DNA from 2 places in the Herbaspirillum sp. 1173 genome. Region 1 is predicted to be linked to the other one. Evidence: riboswitches for the same ligand, from Rfam matches in the RefSeq annotation. Region 1 holds a riboswitch; the other holds the start of a gene.
What was found. Region 1 has a riboswitch for cobalamin ahead of J2X56_RS07295 (TonB-dependent receptor). Riboswitches for the same ligand answer to the same signal wherever they lie in the genome.

Region 1 (10,426 bases):
GCTCGCCGGTGTAGCCCAGGCGGGCACGCAGGTTGTAAGCGATGGAATAGCCACGGCCATCAGCGAACTTGGGGAAGTCCACGGCTACAACCTTGAAGCTGTCCAACTGGCCCTTCAGTTCTTCCGGACGTTCATCGCTGGCCAGCCAGACGCCAATCTCGGCGCGCGACTTCAGGGCATCGCCCTGGGCCTGCCATACCTTCAGCGGCACGATCACGCGGCCTTGCGGCACGGTCACGGTGTCTGCGGTCTCGCCTTCAGCCAGGCGCAGGACGGTCCAGTCGTCGCTGACGACGGTCTTGTTCTTGATGATTTCAGGCATTTGCGTCTTCTCCTGCGACATACTCGGCCGAACGGATCGGCGTTGCGTAAACGAATTCCTTGAACGGGGTCACACCGATGCGGCGCACGGTGTCGATGAAACGTTCTTCCTCGGTGCGCTGCTTGACGTACACCTGCAGCAGGCGGTCGATCACGGTCGGCATCTGGGTGGCCGAGAACGAGGGGCCGATGATCTTGCCGATCGAGGACTCGTTGCCCTGGGCGCCGCCCAGCGACACCTGGTACCACTCGGAACCATCCTTGTCCACGCCCAGGATGCCGATGTTGCCCACGTGGTGGTGGCCGCAGGCGTTGATGCAACCGGAGATGTTCAGTTCGATGTCGCCGATGTCATGCTGGAAGTCGATGTTCTCGAACTTCTCGGCAATGGCTTGGGCGATCGGGATCGACTTGGCATTGGCCAGCGAGCAGAAGTCGCCGCCGGGGCAGCAGATGATGTCGGTCAGCAGGCCGATGTTGGGCGTCGCCAGGCCATGCGACTTGGCGGCCTTCCACAGGGCATACAGGTCGGATTGCTTGACGTCGGCCAGCACCAGGTTCTGTTCGTGGGTCACGCGCAGTTCGCCGAAGCTGTATTGATCGGCCAGGTCGGCCACGAAGTTCATCTGGTCGGCAGTGATGTCGCCTGGGGGCACGCCCGGCTTCTTCAGCGACAGGATCACGGCAGCATAGCCGGCCTGCTTGTGCGCCTTGACGTTGCGCTTGATCCAGTTGGCGAAGCCACGGTCTTCGGCCTTCAGGCGTTCGTATTCCGCATCCACGGCCGGCAGCGTTTCGTAGGCCGGATCGGTGAAGAACTTGGCCACGCGCTGCAGTTCTTCTTCGGTCAGGGTCGAGGGGCCATCCTTGATGTCGGCCCATTCGGCTTCGACCTGGCGTGCAAACTCTTCAGGGCCGATGGCCTTGACCAGGATCTTGATGCGCGCCTTGTACATGTTGTCGCGGCGGCCGTACTGGTTGTAGACGCGCAGGATCGCTTCGAGGTAGGACATGGCGTGCTTCCAGGGCAGGAAGTCACGGATCACGCTGCCCAGGATGGGGGTGCGGCCCATGCCGCCGCCGACCAGCACGCGGAAGCCGACTTCGCCAGCCTCGTTCTTGATGACGTGCAGGCCGATGTCATGCACGGCGGTCGCGGCACGGTCTTCGGCAGCGCCGCTGATGGCGATCTTGAACTTGCGCGGCAGGTAGGCGAACTCGGGGTGGAAAGTGCTCCACTCGCGGATCAGTTCGGCGTAGGGGCGCGGATCGACGATTTCGTCGGCGGCCACGCCGGCCAGTTCGTCCGAGGTGGTGTTGCGGATGCAGTTGCCGGAGGTCTGGATGGCGTGCATTTCCACGCTGGCCAGTTCGTCCAGGATATCGGGAGATTCTTCCAGCTTGATCCAGTTGAACTGGATGTTCTGGCGGGTGGTGAAGTGGCCGTAGCCGCGGTCGTACTTGACGGCGATCTCGGCGAACTTGCGCAGTTGCCGGGAGGCCAGCATGCCGTAGGGAATGGCGACGCGCAGCATGTAGGCGTGGCGTTGCAGGTAGAGCCCGTTTTGCAGGCGCAGGATGCGGAATTCGTCTTCGATGAGTTCATCCGACAGGCGCCGACGCACCTGGTCCCGGTATTGTGCGACTCGCTCTTTGACGATCAGGTGATCGTATTGGTCATAGCGGTACATCTTGTCTTCCCTGTTAACGTCTTATGGGCGACCGGATCAGGGTGCGCCCGATTGAAAATGAGCCTACCAAATCAGCTTGACTGCAACGCTCGTCAGCGTAATGGCCAGCAGGCCGCGCAAGAATTTCTCCGGCACCGCTCGCGCCGCGAGCGATCCGATGGTGATGCCTGGCACCGATCCCAGCAACAAGGTCGCCAGCAGTTCCCAGTTGATCGAACCCAGCCACCAGTGGCCCAGCGCCGCAATGGCGGTCAGCGGCACGGCATAGGCAATGTCGGTGCCGGCAATCTCCGCCGGAGACAGGCGAGGATACAGCAACACGAGCAAGGTGGCGCCGACGGCACCGGCACCGATGGAAGAAATCGTCACCAGCGTGCCCAGCAGGGCACCGGCGGCGATGGTGGCGTTGGCGAGCGTGGCACCCTGCAGCTGGCGTTGCGGATGGGCATTGAGCCAGGCTTGCATGCGGGCGCGGAAGAGCAGGGCCACCACGGTCAGGAACACCGAGATCGCAATCGAATAGCGGATGGTCAGCGCGATGCCGTCGCTGACGGCACCGAAGTGCTTGAGCAGCAGGGTGGTCACGAGCGCAGCGGGCAGGGCGCCATAGGACAGGCGGCGCGCCACCTCCCAGCGCACCGTACCCTTGAAACGATGGGCCAGGGTGCCGGCGGTCTTGGTGGCGGAGGCGAACGCCAGGTCGGTGCCCACCGCCACCGAGGGATGAATGCCGAACAGCAAGGTCAACAGCGGTGTCATGAGCGAGCCGCCACCGACCCCGGTCAGTCCGACCAGCAGTCCAACGGCAAATCCGCTTACTACATAAGAAACAGTCATAACACCTCGCCCATTAGTCTGCGAATCGTAATAAACTTATGTTTCAAACCAAACTACATAGTATTTATTTGCTTATATACGCCTTTGGCATATGGAAATGCGCCAAACGAGGCAGGTAAGGCCGGTGAGGCCAGCAAGGCAGGCGCGGTGCGCCGCCATACCAGGTAGAAGCGAAGGAATTCCCACATGAATCTTCATCAATTCCGTTTCGTTCGTGAAGCGGTAAGGCAGAACTTCAACCTCACGGAGGCCGCCAAGGCTCTGTATACCTCGCAGCCCGGGGTCTCCAAGGCCATCATCGAGCTGGAGGAGGAGCTGGGCGTGGACATCTTCACGCGCCACGGCAAGCGTATTCGCGGCCTGACCGAGCCGGGCCGCGCGGTGCTGCGCTCGGTCGAGCTGATCATGCAGGAAGTGGATGGCCTCAAACGTATCGGCAAGGAATTCGCCGCCCATGACAGCGGCAGTTTCACCATCGCCACCACCCACACCCAGGCGCGCTATGCGCTGCCCAAGGTGGTGCAGGCCTTCACGCAGAAGTATCCGAAAGTGCATCTTTCCTTGCTGCAGGGTAACCCCAAGCAGATCACCGAGATGGTGCGCAACGACCAGGCGGATATTGCCATCGCCACTGAAGCGCTGGCTTCAGGCGAGGGATTGGTCTCGCTGCCTTGTTATCAGTGGGAGCACGTGGTGGTGGTGCCGCCGGATCATCCCTTGCTGCAGTCCAGAAGCCTGACGCTGGAAGAGATTGCCGGCAATCCCCTGATTACCTACGATTCCGCTTTCAGCGGCCGCAGCAAGATCGACCATGCCTTCTCGCTGCGCCAGTTGAAGCCTGACGTGGTGCTGGAAGCCATCGATGCCGATGTGATCAAGACCTATGTCGAGCTGGGCATGGGCGTGGGCATCATCGCCGGCATCGCCTTCGATGCCGAGCGCGACCGTGGCTTGCGGGCCATTCCGGCCGGCCATCTGTTCGGCACCAATGTCTCGCGGGTTGCCTTGAAGCAAGGGGCGTATTTGCGGGGATATGTCTATACCTTCATTGAATTGCTGGCACCGACCCTCAATCGCAAGCTGATTGCGCAGGTCATGGAAGGCGAGAAGGACATGTATGAACTTTAAGGCTTAAGGCCCGGCGCCGAGCAGTGCGCCAGGCCTGAAACAAAACGGCCGGATCCTTGCAGATCCGGCCGTTTGCGTTTGCAGCGCTTGGCGGCAATCTTATGCCACCGCCGTGCGCTCCAGATCGCGGCAGCCATCCAGCAGGAAGGACAGGCCCACCACCAGCACCAGTTCACCTTCGGCCGAACGGGCCGTACCGGTGATGCCGGCAGTGTGGATTGCGGTCAGCGGCTTGATCACGAGATCGGCCGTGCCTTCCACCGATTCCACGCCCAGGATGTAGGGGTGGGGAACCGCCATGACGATACCCACTCGCTCATTGCCCGGCTCGTAGCCCAGCACGCCGGCCAGCGAATTGACCGGCAGCGGACGGCCCTGGTCGCGCAGCACCGGGGCGCCGCCGACTTCGTCGAAGGTTTCCGGCAGCTCGACCACGCGCTCCACCACCGCCATCGGCAGGGCCAGCGGAGCACCGGCGCAGCGCACCAGCATGGTCGGGATGATCGACAGTTCGATGGGCAGGCGGATCGAGAACTTGGTGCCCTTGCCGATGGTGGATTCGATGCGGATGGTGCCGCGATGCTTTTCCACCGCCGTCTTGACCACGTCCATGCCCACGCCGCGTCCGGAGACGCTGGAGGCCACTTCCTTGGTGGAGAAACCGGGCAGGAACACCAGCTGCAAGGCTTCGTCGGAGGTCAGCGCCTGGTGTTCGTTGATCAGGCCCTTGGCCAGCGCCTTGTTGCGCAGCATGTCCGGGTCCATGCCCTTGCCGTCATCGAAGACTTCGATCATGACGCTGCTGCCGGCCTGCCAGGCGTTGAGCGAAATGGTCGCCTTGTTGGGCTTGCCGGCCGCGGCGCGGTCCACTTCGATACCGTGGTCCAGCGAGTTGCGCAGCATGTGCACCAGCGGGTCGTAGAGGCTGTCCACCACCACGCGGTCGACTTCGGTTTCGGCACCGGTGATGACCAGGTCGACGTCCTTGCCCAGGTCCTTGGCCAGTTCGCGCACCAGTCGGGGGAATTTCTGGAACAGGCGGCCGACCGGCTGCATGCGCGTGGACAGCGTGGCGCGTTGCAGTTCGCTGGAGTAGCGCGAGGCGCGGCCCAGGGTTTCGGCCAGGGTCGACATCAGGGCCGCAGCGGTCCCTTCGAACTTGAACTGCTGCAGCTTTTCCAGCAGCACGGCAGCCTGGTTGGCGGCCTGCACCGATTCGCCGGCCACTTCCAGCAGGGCGTCCAGCTTGACGGCATCGATACGGATGCTTTCTTCCTTGGCCCCGCCAGGGGAATCGGTGGCGCGCCGATTCTGCTGTACCGGCGCGGCGGCCTTGGGCTCGCCATCGGCTGCGGGCGCGGCAGGCGCGGCAGCAGCGGGTGCCGCTGCGGCGGCAGCCACCGGGGCCGCCTCGGCGCTACCCTCCGCGACCGGCGCGGCAGCCGCACCGGGCACCAGGGCCTGGTAGAGGGCGGGCCAGTCCAGTTCGCCATTCTTCATCACGCTGGCACTGCCATCGACGCTGACGGCGGCCACTGCAGCGGCGGCTGCGGGCGCGGCCACCGGTGCTGCGGCTGCCGGGGCAGGCGCAGCTGCCGCTGCTGCCGCTGGGGCAGGGGCCGGCGTGGATTCGCTCTTGCCTTCGATGGCCTGGGTCAGGATGTCCTTCAGTTCGGCCGGCATGGAGGCCAGGCTGTCGGGTGCCGCACCGTTGGACAATTCGTTCAACTGGTCGGCCACGAAGCCGCTGGCCTGCAGCGCTGCTTCGATGGCCAGCGGCGTGACCGGGGCCTTGCCGGTGCGCAGCGCATCGAACAGGTTTTCGGTCAGGTGGCAGGCCGACACCATGGCCGGCAGGTTCACGAACCCGGCGCCACCCTTGATGGTGTGGAATGCGCGGAAGACCGCGTTGAGGATTTCAAGGTCATCAGGATGTCGTTCCAGCGTCAGCAGGTGCTCTTCCACGTTGGTGGCGAGATCCAACGCTTCAACGACAAAATCCTTGAGCATTTCGTCATCCATTAGAACCCCAGGCTATCGAGTAAGTCGTCCACATCGTCCTGACCCATGGCGGTGCCGCCCACGGAGGGGCCATTCATCAGGGTTACCGGTTTTTCGGCATCGATCTGCGCCTTGACTTCCGGCGGTGCATTGTCGCGCAGCAGTTGCGCCAGCTCGCGCTCGGCGGAAGCGGTGATGGCCACGATCTTCTTGATCAACTGGCCGGTGATGTCCTGGAAGTCCTGGGCCATCATGATTTCCAGCATGCGCGCCTTTTCCGCCTCGGTCGATTCCATCACCGAATTGGAGAACTTCTGCGAGTCGCCCGCCAGTGCCTTGAATTCCTCGATGTTCATCTGGCCGGCATACAGCTTGGTCCAGCGCGCGTTGATGTCCTTGGCTTGCTCCTGCAGGCGGTCCTGGGCCGGCATGCCGGAGTCCAGCGCATTGAGCACCTTGTTGGCGGCCTGCTCAGTGAGGGTGGCGATGTGTTCCAGACGGCTCTGGGCGTCGCCGATCTGCTCGGCCACGTCGGTCAGCGAACGGTCGTAGCCGAGTTCGCGCATGGAGTCGTGCAGCAGGCGCACGATGCCGCCCAGGCGTTCGTACATGGGCTTGTCGCTCTGGTCCTCCTGTTCGCCTGCAGCCGCTTCTTCGGTGCCGGCGGCGGCGGGGGCGGCGGCAGCCGGTTCGGCAGTCATGCCCGGTAGCGTCTGCGAGGAAATTTCGTCAAACAATGCTTCCAGATCAACGTCGTCGCTCATGATTACTGATTCTCCCAACAAAGGTGTGCGCTCGTCGGCGCACTGCTGTGCAAAGTTGCCCGTAGGCGGATCTAATGCGTCGTTCCGGGAGGCACAGCCACTACCACCGCCCCGATATCAGACAGATATCGGCAGCCAGAGGCAGTCTCTGAAGGCCCGCAGACCACGACAACGTTCAGGATGACAGTGAGGCCGGCCGACCCCGCAAGGGTCCGCCGGTCGACGATGCCATGGCGCCGAGTATAGGACCGCTTGGCGTGATCTCATCGGCCAAACAGCGAGTGAAATCCCCCATTTGTTTCAATTTTTCGGCCCCACCACAAAAAATTGGCAAGAACCGCGATTCAAATGTTTTTTGATAGAAAAATCGAATTTTTTCTATATATCACTGCTGAGGATGGATTTTATCCGGCTTTTTCCTGAAAGCAATTGCGGCTGTCCCGCTTGTGCTGATTTACATCACCTGGGTGCTGCGGCTTGTGGCGTGTACGCTGCACGCCTACAATGGCGCGGTTTTGGTGCCCGCCGGCGTGTCCTCGCCGGCAGTTAAACGGGAAACACGCGCCAGGCCGCCTGCAGCCAGCAGGGCGGTCAGCCAAGGTGTACTGCCCCCGCAACGGTAACCAGGTGCCGGCGACGATGTGACGATGCGTCGCGTCTCGCCGGCGAGACCTCTTCCACGCCACTGTGTTTTTGCGCGAACGTTCACTTCGCCACATGGGAAGGCCGATGGTCATGCCTGCAGTCCGGAGACCGGCCAGAACAGGAGGAGCCCGCACAGCCAGTATTGGTGCGGTTTTCCGTTGATTGCGGCCCGCGGGGAGGCTGGCTGCACAGATTCTTTACCTGATTTTTCATGCATATCGCTTATTTCCAGGCCCGCTGTGGCGGTCCTCGCCCCCGTATTGCCCTGCGCACTGCCAGTGCGCTGATTCTTTCGGCTTTCGCAGCCTCGACCCACGCCGCCGATACCAGCCAGCCGCTGTCGGCGGTAGTGGTCTCGGCCTCGCGCTTCCCCAATGATCCGGCATTCCCGCCGGTCGCTGCCACCGTCATCACCGCCGAGCAGATCCGCGAAGCCGGCATCGACAACGCCAACGAAGCCATCCGCAAGCTGGGCGGCGTCTATGGGCGCCAGAGCCTGTCCGGCCCGCGCGACTTCCCGCTGGACCTGCGCGGCTTCGGCACCAATGGCGACCAGAACATGGTGGTGCTGGTCGATGGCGTGCGCATTTCCGAGAATGAACTGGCCACGCCGCTGCTGTCGGCGATCCCCATCGAAACCATCGAGCGCATCGAGATCGTGCGCGGCGGCAGCAGCGTGCTGTATGGCAGCGGCGCTACCGGCGGCACCATCCAGATCATCACGCGCCGCCCGCAGGCCAATACCGTGCGCGGAACCGTGATCGGCGAGGTCGGCAGCAACGGTCAGCGCGCCGGCCGGGCAGCGGTTTCGCGCGGCTGGGACAACATGTCCATCGACGCCAGCTATGCCAAGTCGCATGCCGACAACTGGCGCGACAACAGCAAGTCCAATCAGGAAAATTTCAGTACCACGGTGCAGTGGTTCGCCAGCGACTGGCGCTTCGGCCTGCGCGCCAACTTGTCGCGCGCCGATTTCGGCCTGCCGGGCAGCCTGAGCCAGGCGCAATATGACGCCAATGCGCGCCAGACCAGCAAGCCGCTGGATCATGGCTCCTACGACAATGACAGCATCACGGCCTTCCTCGAGCGCCGCTTCGGTGCCTTCGACGTGGCGGCCGAGCTGTCGCATCGGGAGAAGATTTCGCGCTCCACCTATGTCAGCAGCGGCTCCACCGCGCAAGCCAACATCCGGACCACCCAGTTCTCGCCGCGCCTGCGTCACGTGCTCGACAGCGGCCTGTGGAAGAACGAAGCCATTGCCGGTGTGGACCTGGCCGAATGGAGTTCGGCCACCAATGCCAGCTATGGCAACAGCGATGCCTCCCAGCATTCGAAGGCGCTGTACCTGCGCGATGAAATCGAGTTTGACCGCAACGCCCGCCTCGCTGCCGGCGTGCGCCGCGAGCAGTTCACCCAGCAGAGCGATTCCGGCGCCTATGGCCGCACCAGCGCCGTCAATGCCTGGGATCTGCAAGCCAGCTATGCGCCGCTGCCGCTGCTGCGCGGCTTCGTCAAGACCGGCCAGAGCTATCGTCTGGCAACTGCCGACGAGAACGGCTTCACGGCCTTGCCCAGCGGCGCGGTCCTGAAACCGCAGGTCTCGCATGACCTGGAACTGGGCGCGACCCTGGGCCATACGGCGCGCCAGGTGACGCTGCGCTGGTTCCGCCATCGCGTGCGCGACGAGCTGTATTATGACCCGACCGCCAACGGTGGCTTCGGGGCCAACAGCAACCTGGCCCCCACCCGCCATCAGGGTGTGGAACTGGAAGGCCGTGTGCAGCTGACCGAGACCCTGGGCTGGAGTGCCACCTACCAGCACATCAATGCGCGTTTCGAGGAAGGCGACAACAGCGGCAAGCAACTGGCGCTGGTGCCGGCCAATACCCTGTCGACCCGCCTGAACTGGAAGTCCGGACAGCAAAGCGCCGACGTCGGTGCACGCTGGGTGGACCGCCAGCGCATGGGCAACGACTTCGCCAACACCTGCGCGCGCATGCCTTCGTTCACTACCTTCGATGCGCGGTATGCGGTGCGTGTCAGCGCCTGGGAATTTGCCGTCACGGGGACCAATCTGGCTGATCGCAAGTATTACTCGCAGGCGTATGACTGCAGTGGCGGGGCGGTCTCGGGCATCTATCCGGAGGACGGACGGGCCTTGAAATTCACCGCCCGCTACGACTTCTGATGCTGACCTGATCCTGGCCCCGATGCGACGTTACCTGCCTGTGCTGTGCACCTTGCTGCTGCTGTCCCTGCTGGCCTTGTCGGCGGCGGTGCTGTGCGGCAGTACTGGCTGTTTGCGTCCTTCGGCCTCCGCCGACCAGTTGGCGATGCTGCTGTCGCTGCGCGTGCCACGCGCGCTGACCGCCTTTGCCGTGGGCGGCGCGCTGGCCCTGTCGGGGGCGCTGATGCAGGTACTGTTGCGCAATCCGCTGGCCGATCCCTATGTATTGGGCTTGTCGGGCGGTTCGGCGGCCGGGGCCTTGCTGGCCATGCTGGCAGCCCTGCGGCTGGGCTGGCCGGTACAGGCCGTCACCGCACCCGGCGCCTTGCTGGGCGCGGGGCTGGCGATGCTGCTGCTGTTCGGGCTGGTGCGTCCCTCGCTGCGGCATCTGGCGGTGTCTCCCTTGTTGTCCAGCCAGCGCCTGTTGCTGACGGGTGTGATGCTGGCAGCGGGATTCGGTGCGCTGATTTCGCTGGCGCTGTCGATTGCGCCGGATGCGCAGTTGCGCGGCATGGTGTTCTGGCTGATCGGCGACCTCGACGATGCGCGCCTGCTGTCCTTGATGGCACCGGTGTTGCTGCTGGCATTGCTGTGGAGCTGGCGTCATGCGCCCTCGCTCAATCTGCTGGCACGCGGCGATGCCTTTGCGCAGTTGCTGGGCGTGCCGGTGATGCGGCTGCGGGTGATGCTTCTGTGTGTAACGGCGGCCTGCACGGCCGGTGCCGTGGCGATGGCGGGGACCATCGGCTTCGTCGGACTGGTGGTGCCGCATGGCTTGCGCCTGCTGGTCGGCAATGACCAGCGCCTGCTGC
Region 2 (10,426 bases), 530 kb from region 1:
CTGTACCGGGTCTGTATTGCAAACTGTACAGGCACTGGCCGGCTGGCCCGGCGCGCAACGGAAAGCGCAGCCCTCGCTCAGGGTGATCGGCGGCAGCACCTGGGTCAGCCCACGGGCAGCAGTGCTCTTGGCCGTGCCCTTGTCGCCGCGCACGAGCACGCCACCAATGCCGGGATCGACCGCGCACAGCAGCAGCGCCTGCTTCAGCAGGGGCTGGCCGACGATGGCCGCGAAGGGATAGGCATTGAACGCCGTCATTGCATGTCCTTGGTGTGTTCGCTGCCGCGCACGGTTTCACCGCGTGCTTCCAGCAGGGCTTCACTGTGCAGGTACAGTGAGCGCAACTGTTCGATGGTCTGTACTGCAGGTGTCTGCCACATGCCACGGCTGGCGGCTTCCAGCAGACGCTCGGCGATGGCGTTCTGGGCCCAGGGATTGGCCTGCTCCAGGAACTCGCGCATGGCCGGATCGAAACCATAGGTTTCGGCCAGTTGCTGGTACATCCAGTCCTCCATCACTTGGGCGGTGGCATCGTAGCCGAACAGGTAATCAACGGTGGCCGTCAACTCGAGGCCTCCCTTGTAGCCATGGCGGCGGATGCTGGCCAGCCACTTGGGATTGACCACGCGGGCGCGGAAGACGCGCAGGGTTTCTTCCTTCAGGTCGCGCACGGCGGCGCGCTGCGGGTCGTGGCTGTCGCCAAAATAATGGCGCGGCTGCTGGCCGGACAAGGCGCGGATGGTGGCGATCATGCCGCCGTGATATTGCAGGTAGTCGTCGCTGTCGAAGATGTCGTGTTCGCGGTTGTCCTGGTTGTGCAAGGCGACCTGCACACCCGAGAGACGCTGGCGGAAGGCCTCGCGCTGGTCCGCGCCCTGCACCTTGCGGCCGTAGGCATAGCCGCCCCAGTTGATGTAGGCCTCGGCGAAATCGGCCTGGTCCTGCCAGTTCTTCTCCTGGATCAGCGGCAGGATGCCTGCGCCGTAGCTGCCGGGCTTGGCCCCGAAGACGCGATAGGACGCCTGCGCCGCCGCCTCGGCCTGGCCCAGTCCGCCCTGCATGGCTTGCTGCAGATCGCGCAGGTAGTGCTTGCGCACGAAGTTCAGGTGTTCCGGCTCGTCGGCGGCGATGGCCAGTTGCACGGCATCGTCGATCAGTTCGATCAGCTGCGGGAAAGCATCGCGGAAGAAGCCGCTGATGCGCGTGGTCACGTCGATGCGCGGACGCTGCAGTTGCTCCAGCGGAATCAGTTCGACCCCGGCCACCTGCCGGTTGCCTTCGCGCCACACCGGCTGCGCGCCCATCAATGAAAGGATCTGCGCCACATCGTCGCCATGGGTACGCATGGCGCTGGTGCCCCAGATGCTGATGGCCACGCTCTCGGGATAGTCGCCGCTCTCGCGGTGATGGCGCTCCAGCACTTCGCGCGCCAGTTGCTGGCCCACGCGCCAGGCCGATTGCGAGGGCACGCTGCGCGGATCGACCGAGTAGAAATTGCGTCCGGTCGGCAAGATGTGGGCCATGCCGCGTGTGGGCGATCCGCTGGGTCCGGCTGGAATGTAGCCACCGCGCAGGCCGTTGAGCTGGTTGCTGATTTCCTCCTCGGTACGCTGCAGGCGCGGCACCAGCTGCTCGCAGGCGAAGGCCAGGATGCGGCGTACGGCGCTGGTGTCGGTAGCCTTGATGGCAGCGGCCGGTACTGCGCGCTTGAGCGGTGCGGCCGGTCGCGCCATGGCGCGCATGCCACCCAGAACGCTGCCTGTGCTTTTTTGCTGGGTCGGTTGCAGGCGCGGCTTTTCTTCGGCGGGGGCACTGAACAGCGGGGCGAACATGGCCTGGATGACTGGCTCGATGGCCTGCACCGCGAAATTGTGCTGCTGCAGGGCCTGCAGCAGCGACAGGCACAGCGCATCGATGGCTTCCAGCGCATCGGCGCGGGTGACGATGGCGCGTCCGGCCGTGCGGGACAGCGCATCGTCGATGTTGAGGCGGCGGCCCTTGTGTTCCAGCAGCATGTCCAGCGACAGGCCGAAGAGACGCGCCACTTCTTCCTGCAGGCCCGGCAGGTCCTGGTTGGGCAGACGCGTCAGGGCCACCAGCATGTCCGGCAGTTGCTGCGCATCGGGCATGCGGCCGAGGATGTGCAGGCCGTCGCGGATCTGGGCAGCGCCCAGTTCGCACAGGTAGCCGTCGAGGTCCTCGATCAGGTGCGCCACACCGGCACCATCCAGCTCGCTCAGCGCGTGCGGCAGCGCGTCGTCGTGCGCATGGTCATGGTCGTGATGATGGTGATGGTGAGGGTCATCGTGATGATGATGTCCGTGATGATGGTGATGCCCATGGTCGTGCCCGTGCTCATGGTCATGATCGTGGTCATGATGCAGCAGCTTGTACTGCAGGTCCGTATCCAGATTGGTCTGCCGTACCAGCTCCCAGATCTGCTGCTGCAGCAGTGGCAGCTTGGCCGGATCGAGCACCTCGACCTGGTAATACTCGTCCACCAGCTGCGTGAGCTGGGCCAGCGCGCCGTAGCTGTCGGCGGTGGTCATGGGCGGCGTCAGGTGGTCCACCACCACGGCATGGGCGCGGCGCTTGGCCTGCGAACCTTCGCCGGGATCGTTGATGATGAAGGGATAGAACAGCGGCACATCGCCCAGCAAGGCATCCGGGAAGCATTCTTCAGACAGGCCCACGCCCTTGCCCGGCAACCACTCCAGGGTGCCGTGCTTGCCGACGTGGACGATGGCATCCGCGCCCCATTCTTCATCCAGCCAGCGGTACAGCGCGTAGTAGTGATGCGTGGGCGGCAGGTCGGGCTGGTGGTAGATGGCGTCCGGGTCCATGCCGTAGCCGCGCGGCGGTTGCAGGGCCACGAAGGCATTGCCCAGATCGAGGCCGGCGATCACCAGATGCTGGTCGTGCACGTAAGCCTCGCCGGGCGCGGCGCCCCATTGGCGCTGCATCCTGGCCTGCAAGACGGCGGGCAAGGCGGCGAACCATTGCGCATAGCGCGCCGCCGGAATGCGCGCGGCAGCGCGGCGCAGCTGGTCTTCGGAGAGCAGGATGTCGTCGTAGGAGCAGCGGTCCACCAGTTCGTGGATCAGGGCCGTACCGGTGTCGGGCAGATCGCCGATGGCATAGCCATCTGCTGCCAGCGCGCGCAGCACGGCCATGAGCGACTCGGGCGCATCCAGCCCCACGGCATTGCCGATCTGCGCGGCCTTGCTGCTGGAATTGGTGAAGATGAAGGCGATGCGTTTTTCTGCATTGGGCGTGCAGCGCAGGCGCACCAGCCGCTGCGCCAGTCCGGCGAGGCGGCGCACGCGGTCCGGCAGGGCCTGGTACTGCACCACGCCCGCTTCACTGGTGTGCTTGAAGGACAGCGGCACCCCGATGATGCGGCCGTCGAATTCGGGCAGGACCACGTTCATGGCCGCATCCAGCGGATTCATGCCGCGCGTGGAATGCTGCCACTGGTCCTGCGTCATGCCGCTGGTGATGGCCTGCAGCACCGGGCGGTTCAACTGTTCCAGCACCGAGACCGACCAGCCCGCCGGCGTGATGCCGCCTGCCGTAATCTCGCCCATGGCGAAGCTGGTGGTGTTGATGATGAGATCGACCCGGCCCTCGGCGAAATACGCCAACGCAGGCGGCAGTGCCGCCCCACTGCCGGCCGACACCCGCAGCGAAGACGTGAAGACTGGCAGCACATCCATGCCGCGCGCCTCCACTGCTGCCACCAGCGCATCGATGAAGGCGGTATTGCCCGAGAGCCAATGCGCCCGGTAGAAGATGATGCCCACCGCCGGCTTGCCCGCCGGGGCCTGAGCGCGCAGGGCCAGCCAGTCGTCGAGGCGGGCGTCCTGTTCGAGGTCGGGATGATAAAGGCCGTGTTCGGGCAAGGCTTGCGCGGGTTCGTAGCCGTAGCCGCTCAGCAGCAGGCGGTCCGACAGACAGCGCAGCAACTGCGCCAGGTTGACGCTGCCGCCGCCGTTGAAATACGCCAGCGCCTGCTGTTGCACATCGGGCGCAGCAGTGGACGCCGCAGCCAGTTCGGCATCGGGCTCGCCGGTGCCGGACAGCACGATCAAGTGCCGCCCTTCGGCGCGCGCAGCGCGCAGCAATTCAGGAAAACCGGCTACTGCACCCAGCCGTCCGAGGACGCGCAGCACGATCACCTGGGCGCTGGCCAGCTCCGTGCGCAGCAGGGTCGCCAGCGTGCGCAGCGGCTGGCCCTGCTCGTCGGTGCCAGATTGCAGGGCTTGCAGGTCGTAGCCCGCTACGGCGGGGAATTCCGCCGGCAACTGCGCGCGTGCAGCAGCCAGCAGCGCCAGGTCGGTCGGGGCGTGCGTCAGCAGGACGATTCGAGCCACGGGATCATGCATCGGAGGCCTCCGCTTCCGGCATCACGTCACCGGTGCCAAGGCGATGGAAGATGAGGTCGCTCACTTCGCGCCCGCCTTCCAGGTGCTCCACCACCACGCGCTCGATGGCGGCGGCATCCTCGCAGCGATACCACACGCCCTCGGGATAGACCACCACCACCGGGGCCTGCGCCTTGCAGGCCACCATGCAGTGGGTACGGGTACGCTTGACGCGCAGCTCGGGGCGGGCGTCAATCTGCTCGCCCAGCACGCCGAACATGGCTTCGGCCAGCACGCCGTTTTCGGTACAACGCGGACCCACGCACATGAGCACGTGACGATGATGAGTTCTCATGGCTTTGATGCTTTACTTTCCCCGGCGCAGCAACGCCGGACAGGGGCCCGTCAGGGCCGGCCCATCAGCCGAAGCGGCGATAGAAGAAACCGGTCAGCCCGCCCAGCGCCAGCCAGAACACGGCATTGGCCGCCGCCGTGGCGCGGATGAAGGCTTGTGCCAGCTCTTCGGGTGCCACGCTGCCATGCACTTCCGGCTGCGGTGCACCGATGAAATGCGGAACCACCAGGAGCATGACGCCGACCAGCTTCCACGGCCAGCCACGGGTGAAGACGAACAGGCCCAGGCTGGCCGCCGTCATGGCGGCGGTCATCACCCACCAGAGCTGGCGCGCCTGCAGCGGTGCGGCCAGGGTACCGGGGACTTCCGGCGGCAAGCCCAGCGAGGGCGCGACGAAGAACACGCCATAACCGGCCAGGCCCCACAGCAGGCCGCTGCGCCAGCTGATCTGGCGTCCGCTCAGGGCAAAGGCCGCCACCAGCAGCAAGGCGAAACCGACCGCCATGCTGACGTTGGCCAGCACGGTGTAGCCGGTGCGCTCGGCGCCGTCAGCCGGCTCCCAGGCATTGGCGTCATGCGCGTGTTCGTGCTCATGTGCGTTCGCATGCGAGTGCTCGTGCGCAGCCGCCTGGGCGGCGGGTTCGTGGACGTGGTCATCGGCCGCGGGGGCCGCCGATTCGCCGGCCTTTTCATATTCCTCGGCCTTGAGGATGATCTTTTCGACCTGGAATTGCTGCACGCCCGACAGCAGCACGCCCGACAAGGCACCTGCCACCACCACAGCCGACGCCATGCGCCGGAATACGGTCCAGTTCATCGTCCGCTCCTCAGTGGCAGGGGAAACCGGCCGAGTGGCGGCCATCGTGGGCAGCATTGTGCAGCTCGACCTTGGAGGCGAAGCCGGCGCCGTAGATCAGCGCCACGCCCAGCGCGAAGGCCAGCAGCGAGGGCGCGATGCGGTCGCGCCAGACCTGGCTGCCGGAGCGGCTGGAAGAGGAAGAATCAGCGGTGTGACGGGCGTCGAGACCGGAGGGAGTGGACATGCGCTTTCCTTGGCAGGTGGATGAAACGAAGGAAGCCACACGGCGAGCGCCCAAGCACAATCCCGCCGTCGGCTGACGGCACCGGTTCACACCAGCGGGAAATGATGGAAGCTTTCCGCATGATCGCCCTCCGCGATGCATTCAAGAACTTGCCTCGGGCCGGTCTCCGGGCTGGCGAGGGGAAGCCTGGGGCTTCGGGACAGGCGCCTTCCCATGCGCGGGGCACAGTGGCGTAGTGCGTGTCCTTCCTCGCTTACCGTTGCGGGGGCAGCGCCGGCTTTGGCCCGATGCTGTGGCACCGGCCGCACCGGCTTCCCGTTTCAATCCCGGGCGCGGCTGCGCACGGAATACCAGAAGCAATGCTAAGGGGCGAAGTATAAAGGCGGGGGCGGGCTTGGGCAACCTGCATTGTCAGCCTGTACGGGGCTGGCGGCAACTTCAGCGGGGCAAGGCGGGCTGGAGCGGTGGGGAGGATGAGGGGGAAGCACTGGAGGAAGCAGCCGGCAGTTGCGGCAAGGCAGGCGAAGCCGCCAGCTTGTAATACAGGCTCATTTCCGCCCCCATGCGGGTGGGAATGCGCGCCACGTACACCGAGCGCTGGCCGGACCGGGGACCGTGCCCGTGCACTTCCATCAGGCACAGGTAGCGTTCCCCCAGGAAGCCCAGCACGGCAAACGAGGCCTTTTGCGGGCGGGACAGCCGGGGGGCACGCTCCGGTGACAGGCCGATGGCGCGGTCAAGGTAGCCGCGATGGGAATTGACGAACAGATAGTCACGTCCGGGTGGCTTGCCGCTGGCATAACCGATGCGCCACTGGCGATTGTCGCCATCAGGCAGATACAGGCTGTAGGGAGATGCCGGGCCGCTTTCCATCACCTCGACCCGCCCTGCGACCGGATCGATGCTGACCCGGCTGAGGGGAAAATGGTCTACGGCCAGGCAACTGGCCAGCACTTCTTCGGGCGGCGAAGGCGGACCGGGCAGCGCCGCCAGACAGACGAACAGCAGGACCAAGGGCAGGCAGCGCAGCGCGCTCTTCTTCCAGAGAGAGGCATGGGCAAGGAAGCAAATCATTGACAGCTCCTTCAACAGACGGCGGATCAGATCGGCTGCAGCAGAAACACAACCGGCCACCATGGTTGCAGAAGGGCAATGCCATGGATATCAGAAAACTCTCAATGAGCAGGAACAAGTCACTTGCCATGGACGGCGTGCGCCCTGTTGTGCGCCCGGCGACAACACCGAGAGGCCGATGTCGGCTCGCGACGGCCTCAGCGCGGCCCGGCGACCATCTCGGCAAGAAAATCGAGGGCGACGAAGTGCCATTGCGCCGATTCGGCGTCATACAGCGCGATCTGGTTGATTTCCCGGCCCGGTTCAGTGCGGCCCGGGATGCGCTCCATGGCCCGCTCGGCATGCCGGTGGCGCTGCTGCGGGTTCAGTTGTTCCAGCCGGGCCGCTGTCTCCGCATGGGCGTAGAGACCGGCACACTCCCATAGCCGGGCGTGGCATTCGAGATCGGCCAGTCCGATGTCCAGCGGGATGCTGTCGATGCTCGCCGACACCTGGGCCACGCGCGCCGACGACAGCCGCACCGGATCGCCCTGCGCGCGCACGGCGATGCGGCCATCGTGCGCGCCCCATGCCAGATGCAGGCAGTACGGCAAGTGGCCCTGATGACGCGCCACCAGTTCATCGGGGGAAAAGGACGCCACCGGCAGTACCTGGTAATCCTCCACAGCCAGACCCAGCCAGAGCGCATCGAGATGCGCATCAAAGGGAGACAGGTAGAGCACCATGGCCTGCGCACCGGCAGCCGGCCCGGCCTTGACCGGCTCGCACAGCACCCGGGCGGTGCTGCTGCCGCTTGGCTGCAGGCGTACCAGCACATGCAGAGGAAGCGCCGCCAGCACAGTGTGGCGGCGGCCAGCGGGAAAACCCATGGACTGCGGAGGATAGGGATACAAGGTGCCACTCCTGACAAGGACGGCGGAGGTGGCAGTCCTGCTCAATTCATCTGCGGTCTCCGCAAAAAGCAGATGCTTTCACAAATGCAAAGCGGCTTGAACGAGAAAAGTCTCAATCAACGCGAAAGAATGGCGGGGAGAGAGGGCAGACTGCAAAGGAGATGGTGCGGGCCGAAATCAGGGCGGTTCCGGGGCGATATGAAAGAAAAAGACAGCGCGCAGTCGCAATGGCCGCGTAACGGCATGTTGCACGCTCGATCGCTCGCAAGACGTGAACGGAAATGCAAAAACCAAGGTCGCGATGGACGGCTGCAAGCGCAACGAAGAACGGCGCGCCTGCTTCGCAAGCGCGCTCAACGACAGCTACTTACATGCGCAAAGGCTTGTCAGAAGGCCGGGGATTGTCGGGCGGATCTTGCACCGGCACCGGCTCATCATCGGGCAGTGCCGGCGGCGGCAGGTTGGGCTCGTTGACCGGCGGGGTTTCTTGGGGAGTGTGCAGGGAATGGTACAAACAGACCTCCTCGGACAGGGCAATTCGGGTGGCAGATCCGGCAGGCAAGCTCAACCCTGGCCGGCCATCGGGTTCTGATGGGGAATCGGGTCCTGGGGCGGCGTCGGATCGAGCGGCGGGACCTCGACCGGCGGGGTGTCCTGGGGCTTGTGCATGGTGTTCTCCTCTGAGGGTAACGGGGTAGTGTGGTCGCCGGGCCGTGCCGGCAGCATGGGCAGCAAGCCATCATCGGCATTGGCCAGCGGGTCTTCGGTGCCGTCGGGCTCAACGACATGGCCGGGATCGGCCACGATGTGATCCGGCACGGGCGCGCCTGACGGCGCAGGCGGCGTGCCGGGTGGACGCAGCAGTGCGGCTGCCGGGGTTTCCGGTGGTCGCGCGCCCTGCGCTGCAGCGGACTCTGCAGCGAGATCCGGACGAGGCAGGTTCATGGCGGTCCTCCTGACAAGGTGGCAAACAATACCTCATCTTACGAAGCCCCTGCCCTGCCCTCAGCCAGACATCGGCCCATTCGCCTGTAGGAAGGCCGGAAAAAAAACGCCGCCAGCCCCAAGGGGTGGCGGCGTCATCGGCATGCGCAATGCAAGACGTCAGCGCATTCAGCTGGCCTTGAGCGCGCGCGTCACGATTTCTTGCGCTTCGGCGAAGATGCGGTCCAGATGCGCCTGGTCGCGGAAGCTCTCGCCATAGATCTTGTAGATGCTTTCGGTACCGGAAGGACGGGCCGCGAACCAGCCATTGTCGGTGACGATCTTCAGGCCGCCGAAGGGCTTGCCGTTGGCCGGTGCGGTCGTCATCACCTCGCGGATGGTCTCGCCGGCCAGCTCGGTCGACGTCACATCCTGCGGCGACAGTTTGGACAGGCGCGCCTTCTGCTCCGGCGTGGCGGCGGCTTCCTTGCGGCCATTGACAGGCGCACCCAACTGGCGGGTCAGGTCCTGGTAGATCTGACCGGGATCATTGCCGGTGCGGGCGGTCATCTCGGCGGCCAGCAAGGCGGCGGTGATGCCGTCCTTGTCGGTGCTCCAGGGCTGGCCGTCGAAACGCACGAAGGAGGCGCCGGCGCTTTCCTCGCAACCGAAGCCCAGGCTGCCGTCGTACAGGCCATCGACGAACCACTTGAAACCGACCGGCATCTCCAGCAGCTTGCGGCCCAGGTGATCGGCCACGCGATTGATCATCTGGCTCGACACCAGGGTCTTGCCCACGGCCGCGTCAGCACGCCAGGCCGGACGATGGCGGAACAAGTAATACACCGCCACCGACAGGTAGTCGTTGGCCGGCAGGAGGCCGGTGCTTTTGGCGACGATGCCGTGGCGGTCATGGTCGGTGTCGCAGGCCATGGCGACGTCGAAGCGATCCTTCAGGGCGATCAGCTCGCTCATGGCATAGGGCGAGGACGGATCCATGCGGATCTGCGCGTCCCAGTCCAGCGGCACGAAGCGGAAGCTGGCATCGACATCGGTGTTGACCACTTCCAGGTTGAGCTTGTAGCGATCGGCGATGGCCGACCAGTAATGCAGGCCGGCACCGCCCAGCGGATCCACCCCGATCTTGACGTTGGCCGCCGAGATGGCCCCCAGGTCGATGATGTTGGGCAGGTCGCCCACGTAGTTGTCGAGATAGTCGTAGCGGCGCGTGGTCTCGGCCTTCAGGGCCTTCTCGAAGCTGACGCGGCGCACGCCTTCCAGCTTCTGCTCCAGATAGCCATTGGCGCGCTTCTCGATCCAGCTGGTGACGTTGGAATCCGAGGGACCGCCATTGGGCATGTTGTACTTGAAACCGCCATTGTCCGGCGGGTTGTGCGAGGGCGTGACCACGATGCCATCGGCCAGCTTGTCACGATGCACGCGGTTGTGCGTGAGGATGGCGTGCGAGACGGCTGGCGTGGGCGCATAGGGGCTGCCCTCGGCCAGCATGGTCACCACTTCGTTGGCGGCCAGCACTTCCAGTGCGCTGTGCCAGGCCGGTTCCGACAGGGCGTGGGTATCGATGCCCAGGAACAGCGGCCCCTTGAAACCCTGCTCCTTGCGGTAGTCGCAGATGGCCTGCGTGATGGCCAGCACGTGCCATTCGTTGAAGCTGTGCAGATTGGCATTGCCGCGATGGCCGGAGGTACCGAACGCCACACGGTGGCTGGCTTCGGCCACATCAGGACGCAGGCTGTAGTAGTTCGACAGCAG

Region 2: another riboswitch for cobalamin. It lies ahead of J2X56_RS05030 (CbtB domain-containing protein); the one in region 1 lies ahead of J2X56_RS07295 (TonB-dependent receptor).

Annotation. Positions count from the first base shown of each region.
Region 1 covers NZ_JAVDSP010000001.1:1,633,917-1,644,342, reverse strand. The annotation lists gene J2X56_RS07325 (DUF934 domain-containing protein) at 1-322, opposite strand, end outside; gene J2X56_RS07320 (nitrite/sulfite reductase) at 315-2,012, opposite strand; gene J2X56_RS07315 (sulfite exporter TauE/SafE family protein) at 2,076-2,849, opposite strand; gene J2X56_RS07310 (CysB family HTH-type transcriptional regulator) at 3,036-3,977, shown strand; gene J2X56_RS07305 (chemotaxis protein CheA) at 4,077-5,999, opposite strand; gene J2X56_RS07300 (protein phosphatase CheZ) at 5,999-6,742, opposite strand; cobalamin riboswitch at 7,242-7,519, shown strand; gene J2X56_RS07295 (TonB-dependent receptor) at 7,599-9,575, shown strand; gene J2X56_RS07290 (iron ABC transporter permease) at 9,598-10,426, shown strand, end outside.
Region 2 covers NZ_JAVDSP010000001.1:1,104,304-1,114,729, forward strand. The annotation lists gene J2X56_RS05010 (putative cobaltochelatase) at 1-258, opposite strand, end outside; gene J2X56_RS05015 (cobaltochelatase subunit CobN) at 255-4,385, opposite strand; gene J2X56_RS05020 (ferredoxin) at 4,378-4,719, opposite strand; gene J2X56_RS05025 (CbtA family protein) at 4,784-5,536, opposite strand; gene J2X56_RS05030 (CbtB domain-containing protein) at 5,547-5,762, opposite strand; cobalamin riboswitch at 5,902-6,132, opposite strand; gene J2X56_RS05035 (hypothetical protein) at 6,201-6,836, opposite strand; gene J2X56_RS05040 (hypothetical protein) at 7,034-7,729, opposite strand; gene J2X56_RS05045 (hypothetical protein) at 8,097-8,243, opposite strand; gene J2X56_RS05050 (hypothetical protein) at 8,294-8,674, opposite strand; gene pgm (phosphoglucomutase (alpha-D-glucose-1,6-bisphosphate-dependent)) at 8,843-10,426, opposite strand, start outside.